DNA from 3 places in the Paradevosia tibetensis genome. Region 1 is predicted to be linked to each of the others. Evidence: predicted binding sites of a transcription regulator. Region 1 holds the regulator's gene; each other region holds the start of a gene.

The links. The regulator LexA, encoded in region 1, represses DNA repair genes until DNA is damaged. The targets are predictions, from matches to a motif close to TGTTCNNNNTGTGTTCNG.
Region 2: the regulator LexA is predicted to act here: its motif matches at 1,968-1,985, upstream of FNA67_RS19125 (helicase-related protein).
Region 3: the regulator LexA is predicted to act here: its motif matches at 1,617-1,634, upstream of FNA67_RS01725 (DNA recombination protein RmuC).

The regions. Positions count from the first base shown of each region.
Region 1 is NZ_CP041690.1:2,083,695-2,086,972, reverse strand. Features, by position in the region: gene mdtN (multidrug transporter subunit MdtN) at 1-519, opposite strand, end outside; gene FNA67_RS10150 (YtcA family lipoprotein) at 516-776, opposite strand; gene lexA (transcriptional repressor LexA) at 1,027-1,746, shown strand; gene FNA67_RS10140 (IlvD/Edd family dehydratase) at 1,815-3,278, opposite strand, start outside.
Region 2 is NZ_CP041690.1:3,911,054-3,914,331, reverse strand. Features, by position in the region: gene FNA67_RS19125 (helicase-related protein) at 1-1,845, opposite strand, end outside; gene FNA67_RS19120 (DUF3108 domain-containing protein) at 2,698-3,278, opposite strand, start outside.
Region 3 is NZ_CP041690.1:327,476-330,753, forward strand. Features, by position in the region: gene truA (tRNA pseudouridine(38-40) synthase TruA) at 1-64, opposite strand, end outside; gene fmt (methionyl-tRNA formyltransferase) at 64-987, opposite strand; gene def (peptide deformylase) at 1,019-1,537, opposite strand; gene FNA67_RS01725 (DNA recombination protein RmuC) at 1,666-2,814, shown strand; gene FNA67_RS01730 (hypothetical protein) at 2,876-3,278, shown strand, end outside.

The DNA of each region.
Region 1 (3,278 bases):
GAGCGCCTGGTCAAGACTGACCTGTGCGTCGCTATAGGCGGTTCGCGCCTGGTCCACCTGCTGGGCCGTCACGTATCCCTTTGGCAGGAGCGGCTCTAGGCGCTCCAGGGTCTGCCGGGCGAGTTCGGCATTGAAGCGCGCGCGTTCGATCTGTTTGGCGGCGACATCGGCGTTGCTTTGGGCCGTAGCAATATTGCGCCCGCCCTGCTCGACCTCGGACTGGGCGGCACGCAGCTCGGCCTGCGCCTGGTCGAGGCGAAGCTGATAGGGCTGCGGATCGATCTGGAAGAGCACGTCGCCCTTTTTGACGCTCGCATTGTTCTGGACGGCGATCGAAACGATGCGACCGGGAACCGTGGGCGAAACGTGGATTGTGGGTGCCGAGATCTCGGCGACGTCGGTTCGCGGCGAGCTGTTGATCTCGTTGAGCGAGAAATAGATGCCCACGACCGCCGCTACGAAACTGACCACGGCAATGACGAGGCCAATCAGCCTCTTGATGACATGCCCGCCGTTCATTGCGGAATTCCGCCGAACCAGAGGAACCAGAAGCCGGTACCCCCACCAATCGCCATACACAGATAGACCAGCAATGGCAGTGGAAGATACCCGTCGATATCGAGAATGATCAGCAATTGCCGCGCGATGACGGCGAAGACCACACCAAGAACCGCGCAGATGATCCAGGCTGGAAAGAACGAGCCAAATATTGCGATCGAGGGCGCCGAAGGCTCCGAACTACAAGCTCCGAGCATGCTCGCGAAAAGTAGCGCCATGCCTAGTCGTGGTAGGCGCGCCGCAAACACGCGGCTCACGGATACTGGTTGCACTTGACGCTCCGCACACTCGAAATCGCCCGTCAGGGGCGGCTTCCGGCCAGAGATCGACCCAAATTCCCGGTCCCGTCAAGCGTTTCGGCGGCACATGAAGGGGTGCGATAACGGCTTCTTCACCGTTTTGTTGCAGAACATAACTGGAACACATATAACAAGTTCAGTCTTTGTTCTGATTCTGTTGGGGCCGCCGATGCTGACGCGCAAGCAACACGAACTGCTCATGTTCATCCACGAACGGATGAAGGAAACCGGCATCCCGCCCTCGTTCGACGAGATGAAGGATGCGCTCGACCTGGCGTCCAAGTCCGGTATCCATCGCCTGATCACGGCGCTTGAGGAGCGTGGTTTCATTCGCCGCCTGCCCAACCGGGCGCGAGCGCTCGAAGTCATCAAGCTTCCGGATTCGATGAACCCGTCGCTTGGCGGGCGCAAGGCGCGGTTCGAGCCCAATGTCATCGAGGGCAACCTTGGCAAGGTTTCAGCGCCCCCGCCTCGGACGGAACTGGTGTCGGTCGCCGAAAGTGGCCGGCCTGTTGCAGTGCCGGTGATGGGACGTATCGCAGCCGGCACCCCGATCGAGGCCATCCAGACCCATAGCCACACCATTGCCGTGCCGCCCGAGATGCTCGGGCCGGGTGAGCACTATGCGCTCGAAGTGCGCGGCGATTCCATGATCGAGGCCGGCATCTTCGACGGCGACACCGTACTGATCAAGAAGCAGGACTCAGCCGGAACCGGCGAGATCGTCGTGGCTCTCGTCGATGATGAAGAGGCTACTCTCAAGCGCCTGCGCCGCAAGGGTAATTCGGTCGCTCTCGAGGCCGCCAACCCGGCTTACGAAACCCGCATCTTCGGCCCCGACCGAGTGAAGGTACAGGGTCGGCTGGTCGGCCTGCTGCGCAAGTACTGAGCGTTCCGCTCCGAAATTGAAACGCCGCCGCCGGGGAGATCCGGCGGCGGCGCTGTTTTGTGCCGGCGTCAGTGGTTGTCGCGGGGCAGCCCGGCGGTCTGGGCCAGGCGCTGGTAGTTGACGGCGGGACGGAGAACGGCGCCGCTGCCGAGCTGGTCGACGATGCCGCGCTGAATCTCCTGCCAGGGCGTCTGGTTCTTGGGATACTGGTAGCCGCCATTGGCTGCCAGTTCCTGGCGACGCTGAGCGATTTCCTCGTCGGAGATGAGGATATTGGCAGCGCCGGTGTTGAGATCGATCCGCACGCGGTCCCCGGTGCGCAGGATGGCGAGGTTGCCGCCCGCAGCCGCTTCCGGAGAAGCGTTGAGGATCGAGGGCGAGCCCGAAGTACCTGACTGGCGCCCGTCGCCAATGCAGGGAAGCGAAGTCACGCCCTGCTTGATGAGGTACGCAGGCGGCCGCATGTTGACGACTTCGGCAGCACCCGGATAGCCGATGGGGCCGGCGCCGCGCATGAAGAGCAGCGTGAACTCATCGATTGCCAGTGCCGGATCGTCGATGCGGTGGTGGTAGTCCTCCGGACCGTCGAAGACTACAGCCCTGCCCTCGAAAGCATTGGGGCTGGCTGGGTTGTTCAGGTAACGATCGCGGAATTCCTGGCTGATGACGCTGGTCTTCATGATGGCGTTGTCGAAGAGATTGCCACCGAGAACCAGGAAGCCAGCCTCCGCCTTGAGCGGATTGTCGAACTTGCGGATGACCTTGTCATCCTGGATCGGCGTGTCGCGGCAGTTCTCGCCGATGCTCTTGCCGTTCACGGTCGGTGCGTTTTCCGCGATGAGGCCCTGCCCCATCAACTCGTTGACCACTGCCGGCACGCCGCCGGCATGATAGTAGTCTTCGCCAAGATATTCACCGGCCGGCTGCAGGTTCACCAGCAGCGGCACCTGATGGCCTTCCTTCTGCCAATCGGAGATATCGAGTTCGACACCGATGTGACGCGCGATGGCGTTGATGTGGATCGGCGCGTTGGTCGACCCACCAATGGCCGAGTTGACCACGATCGCGTTGTGGAAGTTGTCGCGCGTCAGGATATCGGAGGGCTTGAGGTCTTCGTGCACCATCTCGACGATGCGCTTGCCGGTGCGATAGGCCATTTCCTGGCGGTCGCGATACGGTGCGGGGATGGCGGCGGAACCCGGCAGCTGCATGCCCAAGGCCTCGGCCAGCGAATTCATCGTGGTCGCGGTGCCCATGGTGTTGCAATAGCCGGTCGAGGGCGCCGACGAAGCCACCAGGTCGATGAACTGCTTATAGTCGATCTCGCCCTTCGCCATCATCTGGCGGGCCTTCCAGACGATGGTGCCCGAGCCCGTTCGCTCCCCACGGAAGTAGCCGTTGAGCATGGGGCCGACCGAAAGAGCGATCGCCGGAATGTTGACCGTTGCCGCGCCCATGAGCATGGCCGGCGTGGTCTTGTCGCAGCCGATCGTCAGCACGACGCCATCGAGCGGATAGCCGTAGAGCACTTC
Region 2 (3,278 bases), 1.8 Mb from region 1:
CGATTCGAGCTGGGTGTTGACGTGGTGGCGCAGCCACAGGCTGAGCCGGTCCTGCACGCGCTCCAGCTCGGGCCCGGTCAGCGATTCGTCGGCCAGCACCAGCACGCGCGGACGCAGCAGGTGATCGCCCTCGACCAGTTCGCCCACGATCTCGCCGCGCCAGCGCAGGCGCCCGTCGGTGGCCAATACGATTTCTTCGTTGGGAGCGCCCGACAGGCGCTCGGCACGATTGCGGATTTCGGGCGCGACCGCGCTATCGGCGGCAGCGCGAAGACCTTTGGCGTCTCCGTCGCCGTCCGACCGGGCGAGCGTAAAGCGGAAGCCTTCGATCGTGCCGATGAGGTGACCTTCCAGGGATACTTCACCCCGGTCGTTGATCTGCGGAGATGCCATGCGTCTGTCTTTCAAGTGACGGATGAGAACGCTCGTTCTGCGGTCCACGAAGCGCTGGATCAGCTTTTCGTGAAGCGCGTCGGAAAGTCTGTCCTCTATGTCACGGGTTGTTTCGCGCCAATGCGTTGGATCTTCAAGCCAATTTTTGCGGTTGGCGACGAAGGTCCAGGTTCGTATCTGCCTGATCCTGTTCGACAGGGTGTCAATGTCGCCGCTGATATTGTCGCAGAACCGTACCTGCTCGGCAATCCAATCGGGGTCGACAAACCCGCGCTTTCTGAGATCGGAATAGAGACGTGTGACAATTTCGCCATGATGGGCGGGGGAGATGTCCCGGTAGTCGGGCGTCTGGCACACTTCCCAGAGCAGATGCACGGCCTTGAGGTCCGTGGCGAGGGCTCCCGCTTCGTTGCGGGAAATGAATTCGAGCGCGATCTGGTCGGTCGCGGTGGGCACGCGCGTGAGCGCCTTGTGACGGGGCGTGGCGTCGAGCGAGCGGCGCAGCGAATCGATCGAGGCGAAGTCCAGCTCGGTATTGCGCCACTGCAGGATCTTCACCGGCTCGAAGTCGTGGCTCTCGAGCTGGGCCACCAGTTCCTCGTCGAACGAATCGGTGCCGCCGGTCACCCCGAACGTGCCGTTGCGAACGTGGCGTCCGGCACGCCCAGCGATCTGGCCGAATTCGGCGGCGGTGAGCGGACGGGTCTGGCGGCCGTCGAACTTGGTGTCGTCGGCAAAGGCGACGTGGTGCACGTCCAGGTTGAGCCCCATGCCGATGGCGTCGGTCGCCACGAGGAAATCGACGTCCCCGTTCTGGTAGAGCTCGACCTGGGCATTTCGCGTGCGCGGGGAGAGCGCGCCCATGACGACGGCCGCCCCGCCGCGCTCGCGGCGGATGAGTTCGGCGATGGCGTAGACCTGGGCCGCCGAGAAGGCGACGATGGCCGAACGGTCGGGCTGGCGCGAAATCTTCTTGGAGCCGGCATAGGTCAGCGTCGAGAGCCGGGGGCGGTGGATGATCTCGGCATGCGGCAGCAATTGCCGGATCACCGGAGCCATGGTGGCCGAGCCCATCAAGAGGGTTTCGGAGATCCCGCGTGCATTGAGGATGCGGTTGGTGAAGACGTGCCCGCGGTCGAAATCGATGGCGGTCTGCACCTCGTCGATGGCCACGCATTCCACCGGCATGTCGGTGGGCATGGCTTCAACCGTGCACACCCAGTAGCGGGCGCGCGGCGGCACGATGCGCTCTTCCCCGGTCACCAGCGCCACGGCCTGCTGGCCGACGCGTTCCACCACGCGGTTATAGACCTCGCGCGCCAGAAGGCGCAGCGGCAGGCCGATCATTCCGGAGGAATGGGCCAGCATGCGCTCTATGGCAAAGTAGGTCTTGCCGGTGTTGGTCGGACCCAGCACGGCCTTGAGCGACTGGGAGGGGGAGGAGGCGTCCATTGGTGGGGAATATGGTCTGCGATAGCGGCAAAAGCCAGACCGGGCTTCGGCCTTTCCTTAGCTGTTTGTGACTGTCCTCAACTGGCACGATTGTGGCCGAAAAGCAGCGTCGCGTTAACGCTTAGCACAAAGAGAGAACAAACACAGCCCGAATCGATGAGAATCACTGAATCCGATTTTGTTCACTACTGCATCTAGGGGGTCGTCCGTGTGACAAGGCGCTAAGGCGAGTCTTGCTGACCCATTGGCGCCGCGAGGGCCCCGAAACCCGTTCAGAATCCTTAAATTTGCGTCAAATTTTATCGATTGGTTACCTTCCTTAACGGAACGTTACCACGAAATTCTCGAACTATTTTAAGGGCTTCACCCATCTGCGCCCGGTTTCCGGGGCGGCGGAACGCCAAAATTGTCAAAATAGTTTTTGACGTTCCGGAATGAAACAGAGGCGCCTCGCCGCGACCCTCAGCGCGCGGCATCGCCAATCCCGTTTCGGCGCAGGGAAATTCTCGCCGCGGATGGCCTGCGGCGTTCATGACGTTGAGGGTGAGAAGGAACCGCCTGGCCAGGGCGGCGAGCTCAAGCAGGTGAGCCACGATCTCGCCAGCAGGTCTCCCTCCCCCTTGTAGAGAGGGAACAAGGGTGGGGGAGAAGCGCGCTTGGAGCCTAGGGCTGACCCCCCTCAATCCCTCCCCACAAGGGGGAGGGAGGCGGTGCTGCACCTTCCCAGTAAAAACATGCGGCCGCTGACCCGACTGGGCGCGCGCAGCAACAGCCACGTCCCCGGCGCAAAGCACCGGGCCCACTGGCTTAACACCAACCGTCAGCGATTCCAGGGAAGCGAAGCTACCCCGCTCAGCCCTTCATGCCGGTCAGCACCATGGACAAATCGCCCATCGTAGTGGTCAGCAGCACGCGGTAGGGGACGAAATAGCCGGTCTGGAACACCGGGGCATACCAGACCAGGATGCGGTCGGAATTGGCCAGGTACTTGGTCACTTCGCTGGTGGTGAAATGGCCCGAGACCGGGGTGTAGTGCACGTTGCACAGCACGACCGGGCCCTGGTAGCCGGTGCGCTGGGACGTGGCGACGTCGTCGCGCGCGTAGCTCAGGGCGATGTCGAATCGTTCGACGCCGGTGAAGACGCGCGACTTCTTGGAGCACAGCGACTTGTCGAGCGCGCCGCCCTTGAAGACGAAGGCGGCCAGGAAGTCGTTGACCCCCGAGAGCTGGGAGCGCTCGATCGGCACGCGGTCGACATTGTCCAGGATCGGCGGGGTGACGACGAAACTTTCGACGTTCTTGCCGGCATAGGCGACCTTGACCGAAAAATCCTCGCCATTGGCGCGGGTCAGGATGTCGAACTTCTGGGAGATAAGGTTGGCGCCGCTCGAGGAGCCTGCCGACTGCACGCTGGCCGTGCCGCTGGCGACGA
Region 3 (3,278 bases), 1.8 Mb from region 1:
CCTGCCGCTGCCACCCCGCAAAAGGGGTTCCGTCATATTCGATGGTGAGCTTGAAGCGCGCCATCAGACCGCCTTGCCGATGAGCGACCCCGTTCCGCGCACGAATGCGGCCGCGTCCATCGCGCCCTTGCCCTCGCGCTGCACCGAAACCAGCCGCACCGCGCCCTCGCCGCACGCGATGGTGAGGTCGTCACCGATCACCGTGCCGGCAGCGCCGCTGCCCGTCCCCAGGGTCGAACGCAGGGCCTTGACCCGCACCGGCTTGCCGCTCAGTTCCACTTCGAACCAGGCGCCGGGGAAGGGGGAGAGCCCGCGGATGTGGTTGTGCACCTCGGCTGCCGATTTCGACCAGTCGATCCGCGCCTCGGCCTTCTCGATCTTCCTGGCGTAGACGACGCCTTCTTCCGACTGCTCGGAAAACTCGAGGCTGCCGCGCTCGAGCGCCGCCAGCGCCCGGCCCATCAGGTCCGCGCCCACGCGCATCATGGCATCGTGCAACTCGCCCGCCGTCATGTCCGGGCCGATGGGCATTTCCTCGACCAGGCCCACCGGGCCGGTGTCGAGCCCTTCGTCCATCTGCATCACCATCACGCCCGTGCGCTTGTCCCCCGCCATCACGGCGCGCTGGATCGGCGCGGCGCCCCGCCAGCGCGGCAGCAGCGAGCCGTGCAGGTTGAGGCACCCCAGGCGCGGCGCATCGAGGATCGGCTTGGGCAGCAGCAGCCCATAGGCCACCACCACGCCCACGTCCGCATCGTGCAGCGCGAAGACGCCCTGTTCTTCGCTCCCCTTGAGCGATTTGGGCGTAAACACAGGAATGCCGAAGCCTTCGGCTGCCAGGTGCACCGGGGACTTGCGCTCTTCCTGCCCCCGGCCCGCCGGCTTCGGCGCGCGCGTATAGACGGCCACCACTTCGTGGCCGCTCGCAACGATCTCGGTCAGGGTCGGAACCGCGAAATCGGGCGTCCCCATGAATACGACGCGCATGGAAACGCCCCTTGTGCCTGGCGGTAAGAGCCTAGTTCGCCGTGGCGCGCTTGGCGGCCTTGTCGAACTTCTTGATCACGCGGTCGCGCTTGAGGCGCGACAGGTAGTCGATATAGAGCACGCCATCGAGGTGATCGATCTCGTGCTGCATGCAGATGGCCAGCCGGTCGGACGCTTTGCGCTCGACGACCTTGCCGTCCTGGTCCATGTAGCGGACCTTGATGTCGGCGGGGCGCTCGACCTCGTAATAGAGGTCGGGGATCGACAGGCACCCTTCTTCGGTGACCACCGTCTCGTCACCGAATTCGATGACTTCCGGGTTGATCATCACGATCGGATCGGGGCTCTCGTCTTCCTTGGCGAGGTCGATCACGACCACGCGCTTGAGCACGCCGACCTGCGGCGCGGCCAGGCCGATCCCGGGCGCGGCATACATCGTATCGAACATGTCTTTGACGAGCGTGGTGATCTCGTCGTTGATCTCCTCGACCGGCTCGGCAATCGCACGCAGGCGCGCGTCGGGGATGATCAGGATGGGGCGAACGGCCATCTGGTGGTCCTTTTCAGCAATTGCCCCCGATATGGTATTTTCTGGCCGCCCGGTCAACTGGCCCCCGGTTGAGCCTCGCCGGAACAAGAGGGGAACACTTCTGCGGCGAATCGCGCTAGTGTGCGCCGATGGACATGGTTCTCTTCACCCTCGGCGATTTTCCCCTCACCCTGAGCCACGCGATCGCCGCCGCGGTCGCGCTCATGGCGCTGCTGCTCGTCATTCTCCTCGTCAATTCGCTGCGCTCCGGGCGCCAGCGCGCCGAGGAGGCTGCCACCGCCATCGCCCGCAGCCAGGAGATGGAAAAGCACCTGGCCGACATGATGCGCATCCAGAACGAGATGACCGGCCGCATGCAGACCATGTCCGAGATCTTCGGCAGCCGCACCTCCGATCTGGCCCGCCTCGTCAACGAGCGCCTCGATTCCACCAGCCAGCGCATGGGCCAGGCGATCACCGAGAACCGCACCAAGACCGAGGAGAGCCTGACCAAGCTCCATGAGCGCCTGGCCGTGATCGACCGCGCCCAGTCCACCATGACCGCGCTCTCGGGCGAAATCGTCTCGCTCCAGTCGATCCTTTCCAACAAGCAGCAGCGCGGCGCCTTCGGGCAGGGGCGCATGGAGGCCATCATCGCCGATGGCCTCGCCTCGAACGGCTATGCCTTCCAGACCACGCTTTCCAATGGCAGCCGTCCGGACTGCGTCATCTTCATGCCCAACGACGCCCCGCGCCTGGTCATCGATGCCAAGTTCCCGCTCGAAAGCTGGCAGCGCCTCAAGGAGGCGGCCAACGACGACGAGGCCAAGCTCGCCAGGGCCCAGTTCAAGACCGACATCACTACCCATGTCCGCGCCATTTCCGACAAATACCTGATCGCCGGGGAGACGCAGGACACCGCCTTCATGTTCGTGCCCTCCGAAGCCATCTTCGCGGACCTGCACGAGCAGTTCGAGGATTTGGTGCAGCGCGCCATCCGCCACCGCGTGGTCATCGTTTCCCCCTCCCTGCTCATGCTCTCCATCCAGGTGATCCAGGCCCTGCTGCGCGATGTGCGCATGCGCGAGCAGGCGCATCTCATCCAGAAGGAAGTGCGCGAGCTTCTCGCCGATGTCGGCCGGCTGGACGATCGCGTGCGCAAGCTCCAGACCCATTTCCAGCAGGCGAACAACGACATAGGCGACATCCTCGTTTCCACCGGCAAGGTCACCCGTCGCGGCGAGAAGATCGACGCGCTCGAGCTCGAGGAACCGGCCGCGCGCCTCGCTGGCGAATAGCGGAAACTTCGCTTCTCCTGCCGCGTTACCCTGACGGTCGCAACCTTCAGGGAGCAGTGCGATGAACCACATCAATGAGGACGGCAAGGTCCTTGCCCAGGATACCGACATCGATGGCGACGACGACGAGGGCTTGCCCGGCTTTGCCTATCCGGTGAGCGAAGCGGAGATCGAAGACCTCATGTACGGGTCGGATCGCCCCGTCGCCGAGCGCCTCGCCCGCCTGCGCCAGATCCGCGACGACCTGCGCGCCCGCGAGCCGGCCGATTTCGGCCTCGACGATCCGAAGGGCCTGCTCGGCGAGATCGAGGGCGCCATCATCCAGCTCGAGACCGGCACCGCCGGCGAAAACGGCCCGCGCGGCATGGGCGAGCTCGACAGCACCCGCACGCGCGATGAGGACCCGCTCGCGCACCGGGAAACCCTCTCGCCCGACGACGACGCTCTGGTCAGCCTCGACGAGC